Regions from separate parts of the Streptococcus agalactiae genome, predicted to be linked through region 3. Evidence: predicted binding sites of a transcription regulator. Region 3 holds the regulator's gene; each other region holds the start of a gene.
What was found. Region 3 encodes CtsR, which represses protease genes until heat stress. Its sites were predicted from a motif close to TTGGTCAAAAAAGGTCAAANA; they were not measured.

Region 1 (6,198 bases), 240 kb from region 3:
CCATATTTTTCTCCTTTTTTGAAAATGGTAACTAAAATAATACAGAATTATCAGAATATTGTCAATAGTTTTTAAATTATTTTTTTGAAAATTATAGAAACTAAATAAAAAAGAAGGACATCTGAACTCCTTCTTTTTAATAACTACTAGTAAATATCTTAACGATATAAGTTTCCAACAAAATCCTGATCAATATCATCAATTGCTGATAACCGAACATCCTTAACAAATTTTAAATGTTTTATCTCTTTACTAACGCTAACAATATCTTCTTTATTAACATAAATGACTAGATATCTTAATCTACGAGAATGATAATGAACATCTCCGTATTTATATAATTTACGAGCGTCACGATTATAGTAAAGATAAACGCTCATTCCTAAACGCTCTTGTTTATTCAATAATTTTTTCCTTTCTGCGTCATATCTGTAATTACTAAGATTATAACATAATTCCAACAAATAAAAAAAGAGTTGATAAACTCAACTCTTTTAAATCTATTATTGCAGATTATTATTTTCCATAATAGCATCAATAAAGCCATAATCAAGTGTTTCTTGAGCACTCATCCAACGATCACGCTCTGCATCATCATGGACTTTTTCAATAGATTGACCAGAATTATCAGCTAAGATTTTTTCTAAAGTATGACGCGTTTTTAAAAGATGCTCAGCAGCAATAGCCATATCAGATTGCTGTGTGCCTCCGCCTGTTCCGCCCATTGGTTGGTGGATCATATATTCTGCATTCGGTAACATAAAACGTTTTCCTTTAGCACCACTCGAAGCAATAATGGTTCCCATCGAAGCAGCCATCCCCATAACAATCGTCTGTACGTCCGATTTAATGAAGTTCATGGTATCCACAATAGCAAGTCCAGCCGATACTGAACCACCCGGTGTATTGACATAAAGGTAAATGTCCTTTGTATTATCTTGTGCATCGAGAAACAATAACTGTGCAATGATACTATTAGCCATATTATCCTCAACTTGGCCTGTCAACATAATAATACGATCTTTTAAAAGACGTGAGTAAATATCATAAGAGCGTTCACCACGACTTGTTTGTTCAATAACTACTGGAATCATATCTTTCTCCATTTCTTTTTATCACTGTCACTATTATAATCATTTGGTCAACAAAGGTCAAATAATAACCTTTTTAAGAAAAGGCTTTCTGAGTTCTTCAGAAAAGCCTTCTTCATCTCAAATCTTATTTTGTACCAAATAAGCGATCCCCAGCATCTCCGAGTCCAGGAACAATGTAGCCATGTTCGTTGAGTTTTTCATCCAAAGCAGCGGTATAAATATCTACATCTGGATGTGCTTCTTGAAGTGCTGCCACTCCTTCTGGAGCTGCTACTAAACAAACAAATTTGATACTAGCTGCGCCACGTTTTTTTAGAGAATCTACTGCTAAAATAGCAGACCCACCTGTAGCAAGCATTGGATCAACTACAAAAATCTGACGTTGATCAATATCTTCAGGTAACTTAACTAAATATTCGACTGGTTGGAAAGTCTCTTCATCACGATACATACCGATATGACCAACTTTAGCAGCTGGCACAAGGCTTAAGAAACCATCAACCATACCAATACCTGCACGTAAAATTGGAACAATTGCTAACTTTTTCCCAGCTAATTGTTTTTGTACAGTTGTCGCTACTGGTGTTTGGATTTCAACATCTTCTAAAGGTAAATCACGAGACACTTCATAGCCCATTAACATCGCAATCTCATCAACTAACTCACGAAAATCTTTAGTAGATGTTGTAGTGCGACGTAAGATTGACAGTTTATGTTGAATAAGTGGATGTGAAATGACTTGAAATTTTCCCATTATAATGACCGCTTTCTATTTAATTTTGAGCATTAAAAACATTCTAACGCTTGTTTACATTCAAAGTATTATAACATAAAAACCCTTTCCATGCGACTTTTTTTATAGTCTAGTCATTTTTTCTAAAGTTTGTCACTAATCGCAAAACTGCCTCCTCAATAACAGACCTAGGAGCTGCGACATTGATTCTAGCATGTTTTTTCCCTTCTTTTCCAAAAGTTAAACCATCATTTAATATTAATTTGGCATCATATCGAAGTTTTTCTTGAATTTCTAAATGCGTTAAATTATAAGCAGAAAAATCTAACCAAACAAGATAAGTTCCCTCTGGTTTCATCACTTTGATATGAGTTTTTTGCGTTAATTGCTCATAAAGGTATTCTATTGATTCTTCTAACTCCGTTTTTAGGGCCTTTAACCATTGTTTCCCTTTTGTAAAGGCAACTTCTGTAGCTAATAACCCCAATGAGGAAATTTCTTGTTGATTGTTAGCTATTTGCCTCTTCTTAAAATCAGAGCGTAACTTTTCATTTTCAATTATTGCAAAGCTATTTTTAGTCCCTGCAATATTAAACGTTTTAGTTGCACTAGATAAAATAACACTCAATTCTTTAAAACTAGAATCAACAGTATTAAAGCTATGGTGTACATTATCAAATAATACCAAATCTTGATGTATTTCGTCAGAAACGAGGATAACATTATACCGTTTACAGATATCTCCTATTTTTTGAATTTCTTCTTTTGTCCAGACACGCCCACCAGGATTATGTGGACTACAAAAAATATAAAGCTTTACATTATTTTCAATGATATCTTTTTCTAATTGTTTAAAGTCAATCTCAAAATACTGATTATTATTAAGTAAACTATTTGAAACTAAATGACGATTATTGTATTTTATAGTTCTAGCAAAAGGCGGATAGACTGGGGTATTAATTAGAACAGCATCTCCCTCCTTTGTGAAGGCTTGTATAGCAACTGAAATCGCTGGTACAACCCCATCAATTAATAATAATGATTTTTTATCAAATTGATAACCATGTTCTTGCACTTCCCAATTAGAGATAGCTTGGTATAAACTGTCTTTAGGACTATCATAGCCAAAAACCATTTGGTGTGAAAAATCTTCAATAGCCTCCGACATTTCTGGAAAGATAGGAAAATCCATATCCGCAATCCAAAGGGGAAGGATTTCTTGATCTTTTTGAACCGCCTTCCATTTTATGGCATTACTTGAAAAACGTTCTGGTAAACTTGTGAAATCATATGTAATCATAATTACTCCTGACTATTCTACAGCTAAAAATATCCCTTGTCGCCTTGGTGACTATTTTACCATTTGTTTTTGATACTATATACTAATTAACATTCTAAAGATAAAAGTGACCATTTTAAACGATCACTTTCTTTATTATTTTAATTTATCATTTTCATAAGTATGGCTTAATTCTAAATTAGGAAAGCTTTGCTGCCTAAGGGCTTCATAAACAATCATACAAACAGTGTTTGAAACATTCAAGCTACGCACATGCTCATCGTTCATGGGAATTCGTAAGGCCTTTTCAGCATGCTCGCGCATAAAAGTTTCTGGCAATCCTTTATCTTCACGACCAAACATAAAATAATGGTCTTGATCATCATTATAATTTTCATCTGAGTAAACCTTGTCAGCAAATTTGCTAATTAGGTGAACTTTCCCTCGACATGACAACATAAATTCTTCCAAACTATCATAGAAACTAACATCTAGCTTATCCCAGTAATCCAGTCCCGCTCGTTTCATTTTTTTATCATCAATAGGAAATCCCATTGGTCGTATGATGTGCAAAGGAGCATTTGTTGCCGCACAAGTTCTAGCAATATTACCAGTATTTGCTGGAATCTGTGGTTCAAATAAAACAATATGATTTCGTCCGCTATCGGAACGATGATTTTTCTGCGTTAATGTTTCAATATTCATCTCATCATCACTTTCTAGAACTCATTCTGACTCGCAAAAAAACCACACTGCTCGGAGTCAATCTCAGCAAACAATGTGGTTTATGGTGGTTTGTTAACTTAAATCATAACAGGTTTGATTTAAACTAACAAATCGTTGACACTATTATAGCACTTCAGTCTACAAAGTCAACCTATTCATGAGTTTTTGGATTATTTTTTTGATAGATATAATGACAAATCAAACAGAATAATAAGCAAAAACATTGGAAAATTAAAACCGTAAAGAAATTACTTAACAAACTCCCGATAAGGAGGATCAAACCGCCTAAAATTGCTAGAATCGGTGAAACTAAGCCGGTAAATTTATTTTTAATATCTTTTTTGAGATAAAGGCTGAGTACTAAAACATAAAGAATGATTAAACTGGTATTATTAAACACCACAGCAATTTCACTAATATCACTACCCGGCAATAAGTTAAATTTTGTAACCATAAAATGAACAAAAAGCCAAAAAATAGCTACAGCCGTCACCGTCAAACTAGCTGGCAATGACATTTGATACTTCAAATTTATGTTAGCCATCCTCTCACTTTTGATCCATCCGCGTTCCGCAAAAGCTTGAGGTAGACGCATCGTCCCAAGTAAAAGTCCATTGGCAACACCTAATACAGATAGAATAACAATGAAAGATAATAAACGCCCAACACTAGGACCGAAAATAATATTAGCTGCATAATTAATAGCATCATTACCGGTTGTCATAATAAAGCTAGCACCTAAAATTTGTGTCAAACCATAGAAAAATGCCAAATATGATAATAAGATAAGCGCTGGACCAATGACAAAGGCAAGTGGTAAATTCTTCTTGGGATTCTTGACTTCTGGTGCAATACTAACAAAAATTGTCCAACCATCATATGCAAAATACAATGGTACCAGACCTGACACCCAACTCCATCCAACATTTGACGGTTGAATAGCTGTTAAATGTTGTGGAAGTTGTGGAGCTTTATCAGACCAAAAAGCACCAATTAAAGCAATTAGGACTAAAGGAATCATTTTTACAAAGGTCGTTAAAGATTGGAATCCCCCTGCAATACGCTTAGCAAAGATATTCATGAGACTAAGCGCTAAAATATAAACAGCAGCTAAAATAATCTGTGATTCCAAACTTGATGATTCACCTAAAGTATAAAATGCAGCTACCCATGAAACGATTGCTGTTAAAGTTGGAAGATACAAAAAAGACGCAAACAAGCCTAAAGTTGCTGCTAAAGCTGGGCTAACATATTTTTCGTAGTAAGAAAAAATACCACCACTTTCACTCGTTCTAATAGCTAGCTCAGAAATTGACAAACTTCCAAAAACAATCGAAAAAGAACCTAGTACTAAAATTACCATGCCTAAAAAGACATCTCCACCAGTAAATTTAAGGATGTCATCAACTTTAAAATAAATGCCTGAACCAATCACTACACCTACAATCATAGCAATTGTAGTCATTAATCCATAGGTCTGTTTAATAGAATTATGATTCTCCATAATATCTCCATTTCTACTGTACGCTTAAAGGTTAATTATAACCTAATTTAGGGCTTGTCACAAGTTTATCTGTGTTATTTTTCACCAGATTCTGATAAGAGAATCATATTACTCTTATCAGAAAGATGAAAACGTTTTTTAACCATAATTCTCGTGCATTTTTACTAAAAAAAAGGTATCATAGAGTTTATTATTGGAGGTAAAAATGAGAATAATTGTTGTCGGCGGAGGTAAAGTCGGAACCGCACTTTGTCGCTCACTTGTTGCTGAAAAGCACGATGTTGTTTTAATTGAGAAAAAAGAAAACGTCCTTAAACGTGTCACTAAACAGCATGATATTATGGGAATTGTTGGGAATGGGGCAAACTATAAAATTTTAGAACAAGCCGAAGTCAAAAATTGTGATATTTTTATCGCTATCACTGATCGAGATGAAGTTAATATGATTTCAGCAGTTCTTGCCAAAAAAATGGGAGCAAAAGAGACTGTTGTTCGCATGCGTAATCCTGAGTATTCTAATCCTTACTTCAAAGATAAAAACTTTCTTGGCTTCTCTTCAGTTGTCAACCCTGAATTGTTGGCAGCACAATATATCGCTAATACCATAGAATTTCCAAATGCAACTTCAGTTGAACACTTCGCCAACGGGCGTGTGATGTTAATGGAATTTAAAATTTTAGAAGGAAATAAACTCTGTCATACTTCAATGAGTCAAATTCGTAAAAAATTTGGTAATATTGTTATTTGCGCAATTGAACGCGATGGCAAATTGATTATTCCTGATGGCGATGCAACTATCCAAGTCAAAGATAAAATCTTTGTAACTGGAAACCGTATTGAAATGATACTTTTCCATAATTAC
Region 2 (6,198 bases), 1.3 Mb from region 3:
AAATATCTTACCAGTTTTAATGGAAGAAATTGGTAAGACATTTGTTTAGTAGTCATCAAAAAAGAAGCCTTGATTAGGCTTCTTTTAATTATGCTGTTGTTGGATATGAAATTTCAATTAACTTGGCAGTATGGAGTGATTTCATCTGCTCTTGAATAATAATAGATTGATCTATTTTACGCTTTAAGAAGAACTCACGAATAGCTTCTAATTCTTCATCTTTGATAGCACGATATTTGTTTGAAATTAATAATTCATAATGTTTAGGTGCTTTTGTAAAAACGACATCGGTGTTGCCAGCTGAATAGACTTCCACTAATTTTGCATCTGTATTTTGGAGTTGATTTCGAACTAGTTCAGGATGACTACTGGTTGTATTAATTAGTCTCATAACTATTTTCCCCCTGATTCTTATTAGGTTTATTATAACACTATTTAGGAAGAAAGGTATGAATTATTTCCTAGAATGGTGATTTTTTTCCCAAGCTTGGACACCCCATCTATGGCTTCCTCGTTTTAGCTTTTCTTTAGCTTCTTGGATAGGAAACCAGGCTAGATGGTTGAAATCTTCTAGTGGCGCTTGATCCTTATGATAGGCAGTAACTTCATAAATATAGGCGGGATTATAGTAGTAAGTATCACGGTGTCTAGAGTAAAAATATTCATCAGCTTGACCATAGTAATGGCCAATTGTTGCGGAATAACCTAATTCTTCAATTAACTCACGAGTTAAAGCTTCTAGGTGATTTTCATTTTCTTCAATTTCCCCACCTGGAAGAAACCAAGCACCATTAGGTGCCTGTACTAAAATAATTTTATCATGAGTTGGATTTGGAATAATAGCATAGACACCAAATCGTGACCTATAGTTTACATTATCTATTTTTTCACCGAAAGTAGGATTAGTCATAGTTCTCTCTCCTGATTGTGTTTTATGATTTTAAAAGCTTTAATTATTTTTTATTTATTATACTAAAATTTTTGGAATATTTCCTTAATAATTGTATTAAAATTTAAAGACGAGGTAGGAGAGAAACAGCTTTATAGAGGCTATTATTTTTTGAGAAGAGTGTGAAAAAAGGTTGAGTTTCTTACTCAACCTTTTGTACTTTCTTCAGTTTTTTTAGAAGATTTTATTATGATATTTCCATTGCTAGTCATAATAGCACGAAGTTCTTTTTCGCTTGGATTCTCAAGATAGTAATCTGTGATAGCATCTTCAATATGTTCTTGAATGGTACGACGTAATGGACGTGCTCCCATTTTGGGATCGTAACCTAAATCAACCAATTTTTCTTTCACTTTATCAGTGACATCTAGATGAATACCATTGATGGCGAGACGTGCATTAACGTCAGATAACATAATATCAACGATATTGAGGAGATTCTCTTTATCTAAAGCCTTGAATTCAATAATACCGTCAAAGCGGTTCATAAATTCAGGGCTGAAGAAGTTACCTAGTTGACCTAGTACGGAATTCGTTCTACCTTCTCGTGAGGCACCAAAGCCAACGCTTGCTTCAGTTTTACCAGAACCAGCATTTGAGGTCATGATGATAATGGTATCTTTAAAACTAACAGTTCTTCCTTGTCCATCTGTTAATCGACCGTCATCAAGGACCTGCAAGAACATATGCATGACATCAGGATGAGCTTTTTCAATTTCATCTAGAAGGATGAGCGAGTAAGGATTTCGACGAACCTTTTCAGTTAATTGTCCAGCTTCCTCGTATCCCACGTATCCTGGAGGCGCTCCGACTAATTTAGCAACAGCATGCTTTTCCATGTACTCTGACATATCAAAACGAATCATACTATCAGCTGAACCAAAGAGCTCAATTGCTAGTTGTTTAGAAAGTTCAGTTTTACCAACGCCGGTTGGTCCTACAAATAAAAAGGAACCAATAGGACGGTTTGGGCTACCAAGACCAACTCGATTACGACGAATAGCTTTTGCAATCTTAACGACAGCGTCATCCTGGCCGATCACATGTTGTTTCAAGTCATCTGCGAGATTAATTAATTGAGATTGTTCTTTTTCTTTTAAATCACCAACAGGGATATTCGTTTTTTCTTCAATGATGTGCTCAATTGTTTTTTCGGTAATAATAGGTGTATCTTGATCGTCGACCTTTTGTTGTTGCATTTCTTTATATTTTGCAATCTGGTCACGGAAGTAAGCTGCACGTTCGTAATCTTCTTCACGAGTCGCTTGCGCTTTTAAATTTTCTGCTTCAATGAGACGTTGATTAATTTCTTTTGGATCAACAAAATTTAGTGTTAGGTTCATTTTAGAACCAGCTTCATCTAATAAGTCTATTGCTTTATCAGGTAAAAAGCGGTCCTGGATATAACGATTAGATAGTACTGCAGCTGCTTCTATGGCATCATTATTATATTTTACATGATGATAATCTTCGTATTTTTTTTGGATACCTTTCAAAATAGTAATGGTTTCTTCAACAGAAGGCTCATCGACTTTTACAGGTTGCATACGGCGTTCTAAGGCAGCGTCCTTTTCGATAATACGATATTCATTGAGAGTAGTAGCACCTACTAGTTGTAATTCTCCACGTGCAAGGGCAGGTTTTAAAATATTACCTGCATCCATACTACCTTCGCCAGCTGTACCAGCTCCAACTATTTCGTGAATTTCATCTATGAATAGAATAACATCTTGACGTTGACGAATTTCTTCCATCAACTTTTGCATGCGTTCTTCAAATTGACCACGAATGCCCGTTCCTTGTACTAGACTCACAACATCCAAACGAATAACTTGTTTGCCTTGAAGTTTATGAGGCACATTACCATCAACAATTTTCTGAGCAAGTCCTTCAACAACGGCAGTTTTCCCAACGCCGGGTTCGCCAATAAGTACAGGATTATTTTTTGTACGACGATTAAGGATTTCGATAACACGAATAATTTCTGAGTCACGTCCAATAACAGGGTCAATATCACCATGGCGGGCTATTTCAGTGACATTGATACCAAATTCTTCTAGAATCCCTTTGGCTTGAGAAGGAGTTGCAGTTTGGTTGCGATTATTATTTCGTCCATTACCGTTTCCTCCACCTCGGTTTCCTCCTGATTGTGTAGGAGGAGTGTTTGGTAAATCTTGGCCATTAAAGGCTCTGAAATTATTTAAATCTCCAAAGAAATCATCAAAGAAAGGATTGATGCCACCAGGCGCATGTGAAACATGATTTAAACCTGAAAAAAGTGGATTATTAGGGTCAGTTTTAATAATTTGGTAGCAATTTTGACAAAGATCAACTTGCTTTTGTTTTCCATTAACATTTGTATACAAATGAATAGTTGATTCGTTTAGTTTGCAGTTTTGACAGAGCATAGGCTACCCCTTTCTTATGACATTTAACTATTGATGTGTATATAGTCAAATATAGTCAAACTTTATGCTTTTATTATAGCACCTAAAGCCTAGAAATCAAGAAAAAAGTTCTGTTTTTAGCACTGAATATATTAGAGTGCTAAATTGAAAAATAGATGACTACTGAGAAAAATCGTTATTTGCGGATTTTAGACGATAAAATCGTTAAAAAGTTAGTAAAAATGTTGCTTTTCATGTTGCTTTGGTCACTTTTGTGTTAAAATAGAAAAGACTAGAAAATATATAGGAGTAAGTAAGATGGAATCACATTTAGTGAGAATCATCAATCGCCTCGAATTAATGGCGACTGATGGTGGTAATTTAAAACGTAATTTTGAACGTGAAGGTGTTGTTGTAGCAGAAGTATCTTTTAGTAATGACCCTGAAAACGGTCCTGTTTTCACATTACGTGATGTAGAAGCGCGTGAATCATATTCATTTGACAGCATTGACCTTATCGCAATGGAAATTTACGATTTATTATACTGATAATTATAAAAGACCTTGAAGGTCTTTTTTTTATATCTAAATATACAGTAAAATAGAATAAAAACAAAAATATTTATTTAGACTTGTATTTTTATTCTTTGTGTGATAGACTATTGGCAATTACTTTTTTAGGAGATGTCAATGAATTTTTCATTTTTACCACAATATTGGTCCTATTTTAATTATGGTGTGATGGTAACCATTATGATTTCAACATGTGTTGTTTTTTTTGGAACTATTATAGGTGTGTTAATTGCTTTAGTAAAGCGTACTAATTTACATTTTCTCACAATATTAGCTAATTTCTATGTATGGGTATTTCGTGGGACACCGATGGTAGTTCAAATTATGATTGCTTTCGCATGGATGCATTTTAACAATTTACCAACGATTAGCTTTGGTGTTTTAGATTTAGATTTTACACGACTTTTACCTGGTATCATTATCATTTCCTTAAATAGTGGTGCCTATATTTCGGAAATTGTACGTGCAGGGATTGAGGCTGTACCATCTGGACAAATAGAAGCAGCTTACTCGTTGGGGATTCGACCTAAAAATACACTTCGCTATGTTATCTTACCCCAAGCTTTTAAAAATATTTTACCTGCTCTAGGGAATGAATTTATTACAATTATTAAAGATAGTGCTCTCCTTCAAACTATTGGTGTCATGGAATTATGGAACGGAGCACAATCAGTTGTAACGGCTACTTACTCACCAGTTGCACCGTTATTATTTGCAGCATTTTACTATTTAATGTTGACAACGATTCTCTCAGCTTTGTTAAAACAAATGGAGAAATATCTTGGGAAAGGGGTAAAAATAGATGGTTGAGCCAATTATTTCAATACAAGGACTTCATAAAAGTTTTGGGAAAAATGAGGTTTTAAAAGGCATTGACTTGGATATTCATCAAGGAGAAGTAGTGGTTATTATTGGCCCTTCTGGCTCTGGTAAGTCAACATTTTTAAGAACAATGAATCTCTTGGAAGTACCAACAAAGGGAACAGTGACTTTTGAAGGGATTGATATAACAGACAAAAAGAATGATATTTTTAAAATGCGCGAAAAAATGGGCATGGTTTTTCAACAGTTCAATCTATTTCCCAATATGACTGTACTAGAAAATATTACTTTATCACCTATTAAGACAAAGGGGCTTTCTAAGCTTGATGCTCAGACAAAAGCATATGAGCTACTTGAAAAAGTTGGACTCAAAGAGAAGGCTAATACTTATCCAGCTAGCTTATCTGGAGGACAACAACAACGAATTGCTATTGCAAGAGGTCTTGCAATGAATCCTGATGTCCTTCTTTTTGATGAACCTACTTCAGCTCTTGATCCTGAAATGGTAGGTGAAGTCTTGACTGTTATGCAAGATTTAGCTAAATCTGGTATGGCGATGGTTATTGTCACTCATGAAATGGGTTTTGCACGTGAAGTAGCGGATCGTGTCATTTTTATGGATGCAGGAATTATTGTTGAGCAAGGGGCCCCTAAGGAAGTATTTGAGCAGACAAAAGAAATCCGCACAAGAGATTTCTTAAGTAAAGTATTATAATTTCATTGTCTAAAACAACTTGTTTTAGACTTTTATTATTCCATTGTTATGAGTAAATTGTTACTGTATTGTTTGGAAGTTGGTAAGTCTATATATAATGTAGACTAAGAATGATAGGGTGATGAAAAAAATTTAGACGCTTTAAATATATTAAGTGTAGTTAATTTATAAAATAAGTTGACTTTATAAGGTTAATTTGATACTATTCAGTTAGCTCCTGAAGAACTAAAATCTCTTATCATGGAGCTGATTTTTACCATTTTGGTCTTAGAATAGGATGTCTCATATGAATTATAAAGAGATTTATCAAGAGTGGTTAGAAAACGACTCACTCGGTAAAGATATTAAGTCAGATTTAGAAGCTATTAAAGGCGATGAATCTGAAATTCAGGATCGTTTTTACAAAACATTAGAATTTGGAACGGCGGGATTGAGAGGTAAACTTGGAGCAGGAACCAATCGTATGAATACTTATATGGTGGGGAAAGCAGCACAAGCATTAGCTAATACGATTATTGATCATGGCCCTGAAGCTATTGCACGTGGAATTGCAGTTAGTTATGATGTCCGTTATCAATCTAAGGAATTTGCAGAATTAACTTGTTCCATTATGGCAGCAAATGGTATTAAGTCTTATATTTATAAAGGGATTCGCCCAACACCAATGTGCTCATATGCTATTCGTGCTCTAGGATGTGTTTCGGGTGTGATGATTACTGCTAGTCATAATCCTCAAGCTTATAATGGTTATA
Region 3 (6,198 bases):
AAAGACCTTACATATGCTCCATATCGATGAAAATGAACATCCTATGTCAATTCAACTATTTGGTGGCGATGCAGAAGGCTTAAAACGTGCAGCTGACTTTATCCAAAGTAATACGAAAGCAGATATCGTAGACATCAATATGGGATGTCCAGTTAACAAAGTTGTTAAAAATGAAGCGGGAGCTAAATGGTTACGTGACCCTGAAAAAATTTATCATATTGTTAAAGAGGTAACGTCTGTACTTAACATTCCATTAACAGTAAAAATGCGTACAGGATGGTCTGACTCATCTAATGCTGTAGAAAATGCACTCGCTGCCGAATCTGCTGGTGTATCTGCACTTGCTATGCACGGTCGAACGCGTGAACAAATGTATACTGGCACGTGTGACCATGAAACACTTGGCAAGGTCGCTAAAGCTGTTACTAGTATTCCTTTTATTGCTAATGGTGACATTCGTACTGTTCACGATGCCAAATTTATGATTGAAGAGATTGGAGCTGACGCTATAATGGTTGGACGTGGTGCTCGTAGCAATCCTTACATCTTTACACAGATTAATCATTTCTTTGAAACAGGCGAAATCCTTCCTGACCTACCATTTGAGAAGATGTTAGATGTTGCCGAGGATCATCTCACTCGACTAGTTAATTTAAAAGGTGAAACTATTGCCGTTCGTGAATTTCGAGGGTTAGCACCTCATTATCTGCGTGGAAAATCAGGCGCAGCAAAAATTAGAGGAGCTGTTTCACGTGCAGAAACACTAGCAGAAGTTCAAGAACTTTTTGCAGGTTTACGCTAAATCAAAAACAGTCCTTTGACTGTTTTTTCCTATCTCTGTACAAATTTAGCATAAATCATTGTGTAATGAAAACTCAAAAGTATAACAAATTATTTTAGCATAACAGAATTAAGGAGAATTATGTTGATTGTTTTAGCTGGAACCATTGGAGCAGGTAAAAGCTCCCTTGCAGCTGCTCTAGGACAACACCTAGGGACAGATGTTTTCTATGAGGCGGTTGATAATAACCCAGTTTTAGATCTTTACTATCAAGATCCCAAAAAATATGCTTTTTTACTACAAATATTCTTTTTAAATAAACGATTCCAATCTATAAAAGAAGCCTATAAGGCTAACAACAATGTTTTGGATCGTTCTATTTTTGAAGATGAACTATTCCTCACTCTAAATTATAAGAATGGAAATGTGACTAAAACAGAGCTAGATATCTATAAAGAACTTCTTGCAAATATGTTGGAAGAATTAGAAGGTATGCCTAAGAAGAGACCTGATTTGCTAGTCTACATTGATGTTTCATTTGATAAAATGTTAGAACGTATTGACAAACGAGGACGCAGCTTTGAGCAAGTTGATTCTAACCCAGAGTTATACGACTACTACAAACAAGTCCATTCTGAATATCCAGAATGGTATGAAAATTACGACGTTTCACCTAAAATTCGGATTGATGGTAACAAACTTGATTTCGTCAAAAATCCAGAGGATCTTCAACACGTCCTTGACACTATTGATTCCGAATTGCAAAAACTTGATTTACTATAATTAGGTGATATCTATGATTATAAGACCTGTCCTACCCTCAGATGCTAAAGAATTACTTGCTATCTATGCTCCCTACGTTGCTGACACTACAATAACGTTTGAATACGATATTCCTAGTATATCGGAATTCACTAATCGTATCAAAAATATCAGCAAATCTTTCCCATATTTAGTTGCTGAAGAAAATGGGAAAATATTAGGTTATGCATATGCTTCAACTTACTACGCTAGAGCTGCCTATGACTGGACTTGCGAGCTTTCTATTTACCTTGATAAAGATGCACGTAGCAAAAAAATTGGTAGCCAACTATATGATACATTGGAGAAAGAATTAGTTAGCCAAGGGTATGTTAATCTACTCGCTTGTATCAGTTTACCAAATGATATAAGTATTGCATTCCACAAAAAAAGAGGATTTAATCAAGTCGCACATTTCCCAAAAATCGGATTTAAATTTGAACAATGGCATGACATTGTGTGGTTACAAAAGCGATTGAAATCTTAAGGTAATCTTTAGATTTATTTTAAGTTAGCAAAAGATTAGGATATTATAATATATTTATCCTAAAATTTTTCAACGACTTTCAGTCGTACCTATATCTACAAGTGCAATTGTTAGATATAGATCCTTTTACTTTTCATAAATCTATAAGAAAATGTCCAAAATATTTTGGACGTTTTCTTTTTATATTAAAATTCCAGTACCCATCGGTACTGGAATGTTTTATGATTTTGCAATATCAAATTTCAATTTGCCTTTGGATACGCCAATCTTAATTACTTGCCCCTCTTTCACTTGATTTGCCAATAGTAGTTCTGATAAATGATCCTCTACTTGCGTTTGAATAGTTCTACGCAGTGGACGAGCACCCATTTCTATATCATAGCCATCCTCTGCCAAGTGTTTCAAGGCTGAAGGCTGGAATTTCAGATCCATACCTTTATCTTTAAGCGCTAAAATTAAAGGTTTAACCATAATTTTCACAACTTCACGCATATTATCTTGACTGAGACTATGGAATACAACTTTCTCATCAATACGATTGATAAACTCCGGTCGATAAGCTTTTTTAAGCTCCTCCATAATACGTTTTTGCATAGCAGTATAATCATGGCTGATATCCTTAGCTCCAAAACCAACTGTTTTATCGTCACGTAATGCAGTTGCTCCTAAATTAGAAGTCATAATGATTATAGTATTTGAAAAGTCAACTTTTCGTCCTCGACTATCTGTTAAAACGCCATCATCAAGCACTTGTAATAATACATTAAAAATATCTGGATGAGCTTTTTCAACTTCATCAAAAAGTAAAACTGAATATGGTTTATTGCGTACTTTTTCAGTCAACTCTCCTCCTTCATCATAACCAACATAACCTGGAGGTGCCCCATTCAGGCGAGAAGCTGCGAATTTTTCCATATATTCCGACATATCAAAACGAATTAGGGCTGATTCATCATCAAACAACACTTCTGCCAAGGCTTTTGCTAACTCTGTCTTACCAACACCAGTTGGTCCCAAGAACATAAAGGAACCAATAGGACGCTTACCAGTACGAATGCCAGATTGATTGCGACGGATAGCACGACTAATGGCAGTAACTGCATCATCTTGACCGATAACACGTTTATGCAATTCTTTTTCTAAATTGAGGTATTTTTTACTATCAGCTTGTGTCAATTTTTCAACAGGAATACCAGATAGACGACTGAGAGTTGCCATAATATGATCTTCTGTTACGGCAATAGGCTTACGCTTTTTACCCTTATGACTTGCTTTTAGAGCTTTAGAAGCAGATTTCATATCATCATCTAAAATAGCTTGGTCAACTTCTGTTAAAAGCGAAGGAGCATTTTTCTTAATCATCATTTGCACAGTGGCAGAAGCTTCATCAAGTAAGTCTATAGCTGAGTCTGGTAAATTCTTACTTGTCAAATAACGATGAGCCACTTTTACAGCAGTCATAACTGCTTCATCTGAAATAGTAACATTATGAAAGGCTTCATACGCTGGCTTCAATCCAAGTAGAATTTCATATGCGTCTTCAAGATTTGGTTCTTCTACTAAAACTTTTGCAAAGCGACGGGATAAAGCAGCATCTTTTTCAATATGCTTTTGATATTCCTCTTGAGTTGTTGCTCCAACAGTGCGTAAAGTGCCTCGAGCCAAAGCTGGTTTTAAAATATTAGCAGCATCAAGTGTGCTATCAATACCAGAGCCAGAACCCATAATAGTATGCAGTTCATCAATGAAAAGAATAATATGACCGTCTTCTTCAATATCTGCAATGATTTGATTCATACGTTCCTCAAAATCACCACGAAAACGAGTTCCAGCAACAACGCTCATCATATCTAACTCTAGAACACGCATATCTCTAAGCTCATAAGGAATATTTCCATTAGCAATACGTTGTGCTAGACCGTACGCCAAAGCTGTTTTACCGACACCCGCATCTCCAACTAAGACAGGATTATTCTTTGTTTTACGACTTAAGACTTGGACCATACGTGAAATTTCTTTATCACGCCCAATAACAGGTTCAATTTCCCCATCAACCGCCATCTGTGATAAATCACGTGTGAAATCAGCTAAATCACCAGCAGTACTTGGTGGTTTCATCATATCAGAAAAAGAAGCACCCGACTTTGCTTTTTTAGGATTACGTAATTCATAAATTGCTTTGATATCATCTTTTGTAAAACCGGCATGACGTTCTAGAGCCTTACGTAAATCAACCATACGAACTGATTCACCATCGTCTTGACCTCTAAAGCCAACTAATTCTAAGATACGTGTGGCTAATAAATCTTTATTAACCAACATAGCAAGCAAGACATGTTCAGTACCCACATCTTCAGCTCCTACTACGATACTAATATTTTCTGCTAACTTTAAGATCTTTTTCAAAGCTGGTGATTGCTCTAAAAATTGATAATTGGTAATCTCTTCTTTCGGTGCTCTACCTAAAGCTAAAATTGTTGCTGCTTCGTACTCTTCAATTGCAACTTCAGACTCATATTCAGCAAATGTCAAACCAGCTACTGAATCATGAACTAAAACCATTGCTAAAAGAAGATGCCAGCTTTCTAAATAGTGACTTTCATAGCGTGCTGCTTGAAATTGCGCCAATCTGAATACTTCTTGTAATTTTATGGAATAATGACTCATAAATGGAATCCTTTTCTATCTAATCGTTGTAATAATTTACGGAGCATACGAGCTCTAATAACAGAGGCTTGCTCTCCTAAGACGTCATCACCTGATGTCGCCAGAATCAAATTTCCTTCACGTTCTGTAATTATCTCTTCATCGAATAATAATTGAATCAAATCATCAAAGACTTGTTCACTGATACGCTCGCCAATCGTTGATAACATATTTCCAAATAATTGGTGTTGATCAGAAAAATGAACCTTAGCAATGCGGATGTAACCTCCACCACCTCGTTTACTCTCAACCACATAACCACGGCTTTCAGTAAACCGTGTCTTAATGACATAGTTAATCTGACTAGGAACAACTTGAAAAGTATCAGCTAAATTGGAACGCTTTATTTCAGCAATTCCTGATTGTTCTAATAATGATTTTATATATTCTTCAATATTATCGGAAGTATTTTTTATGGCCACAAATTCACTCCTTCCTCTTTGACTATAACTGACTATTATTATATCAAATTTTTAAAAGATACGGAAATGAAATCTATCTAAGGATAGTAAAACTAGAATGACCGCGGATTTTAGTTGTCATTACTAGCAAGATAAGATAAAATGGAATAATACCATAGAAAGGTTTTATTTAATGAATTACATTATTACATTTTTGATTTCAATGATTCCCTTAGTGGAACTACGAGGAGCTGTGCCATTTGCAATCGCTAATGGAATACCTTTGTGGGAAGCGCTAGCTATCGGTGTTGTTGGAAACATGCTACCTGTACCTATCATCTTCTTCTTTGCTCGCAAAGTTCTAGAATGGGGAGCAGATAAACCTTATACTGGTAAGTTTTTCACATGGTGCCTTAAAAAAGGACATAGCGGTGGTCAAAAACTTGAAAAAGTAGCTGGAGAAAAAGGATTGTTTATTGCCTTGCTATTGTTTGTAGGCATTCCCTTACCCGGAACAGGAGCATGGACTGGCACACTTGCAGCTAGCCTCCTAGATTGGGAATTTAAACATAGTGTTATTGCTGTTATGCTAGGTGTTATACTAGCTGGATGCATCATGGGAACATTATCCATTATCGGCTTCAACCTATTCTAGAAAAGTTAAGGTGAGATGACTGTCTCTCCTTTTTTAATATTTGCCAATCCACCAATTCGATACCAAAATAAGACACTTGACTTAAGCCAAGTGTCTTATTTTAAAATATATTTACTGACAACATTTTGCTGCCAAATTATAATATAAAGCGAGTGTTAATTATTTTTCAAGTGCTGCTGCCATTGTAGCTGCAACTTCTGCTTCAAAGTCGTTAGAAGCTTTCTCAATACCTTCTCCAACTTCAAAACGTACGAAAGCAACTGCTTTAGCATTTACTGACTCAAGATAAGCTTCAACTGTTTTGCTATCATCCATGATGTAAACTTGAGCAAGGAGTGTGTACTCTTGGTCAACTTTAGTGTTGTCA

Region 1: a site for CtsR is predicted at 1,138-1,158, ahead of QOR44_RS07740 (ATP-dependent Clp protease proteolytic subunit). Genes of this name have one in related genera too.
Region 2: a site for CtsR is predicted at 3,399-3,419, ahead of QOR44_RS02695 (ATP-dependent Clp protease ATP-binding subunit). Genes of this name have one in related genera too.

Annotation. Positions count from the first base shown of each region.
Region 1 is NZ_OX460931.1:1,510,606-1,516,803, forward strand. It holds gene QOR44_RS07730 (ABC transporter substrate-binding protein) at 1-4, opposite strand, end outside; gene QOR44_RS07735 (DUF2129 domain-containing protein) at 159-404, opposite strand; gene QOR44_RS07740 (ATP-dependent Clp protease proteolytic subunit) at 504-1,094, opposite strand; gene upp (uracil phosphoribosyltransferase) at 1,219-1,848, opposite strand; gene QOR44_RS07750 (MalY/PatB family protein) at 1,958-3,127, opposite strand; gene QOR44_RS07755 (tRNA (cytidine(34)-2'-O)-methyltransferase) at 3,263-3,811, opposite strand; gene QOR44_RS07760 (APC family permease) at 3,984-5,336, opposite strand; gene trkA (Trk system potassium transporter TrkA) at 5,542-6,198, shown strand, end outside.
Region 2 is NZ_OX460931.1:479,984-486,181, forward strand. It holds gene QOR44_RS02685 (DUF1827 family protein) at 89-391, opposite strand; gene QOR44_RS02690 (NUDIX hydrolase) at 455-910, opposite strand; gene QOR44_RS02695 (ATP-dependent Clp protease ATP-binding subunit) at 1,096-3,357, opposite strand; gene QOR44_RS02700 (DUF1797 family protein) at 3,655-3,885, shown strand; gene QOR44_RS02705 (amino acid ABC transporter permease) at 4,027-4,719, shown strand; gene QOR44_RS02710 (amino acid ABC transporter ATP-binding protein) at 4,712-5,446, shown strand; gene QOR44_RS02715 (phospho-sugar mutase) at 5,733-6,198, shown strand, end outside.
Region 3 is NZ_OX460931.1:1,746,610-1,752,807, forward strand. It holds gene dusB (tRNA dihydrouridine synthase DusB) at 1-802, shown strand, start outside; gene QOR44_RS08895 (deoxynucleoside kinase) at 923-1,564, shown strand; gene QOR44_RS08900 (GNAT family N-acetyltransferase) at 1,578-2,069, shown strand; gene QOR44_RS08905 (ATP-dependent Clp protease ATP-binding subunit) at 2,289-4,736, opposite strand; gene QOR44_RS08910 (CtsR family transcriptional regulator) at 4,733-5,197, opposite strand; gene QOR44_RS08915 (COG2426 family protein) at 5,370-5,831, shown strand; gene tsf (translation elongation factor Ts) at 5,991-6,198, opposite strand, start outside.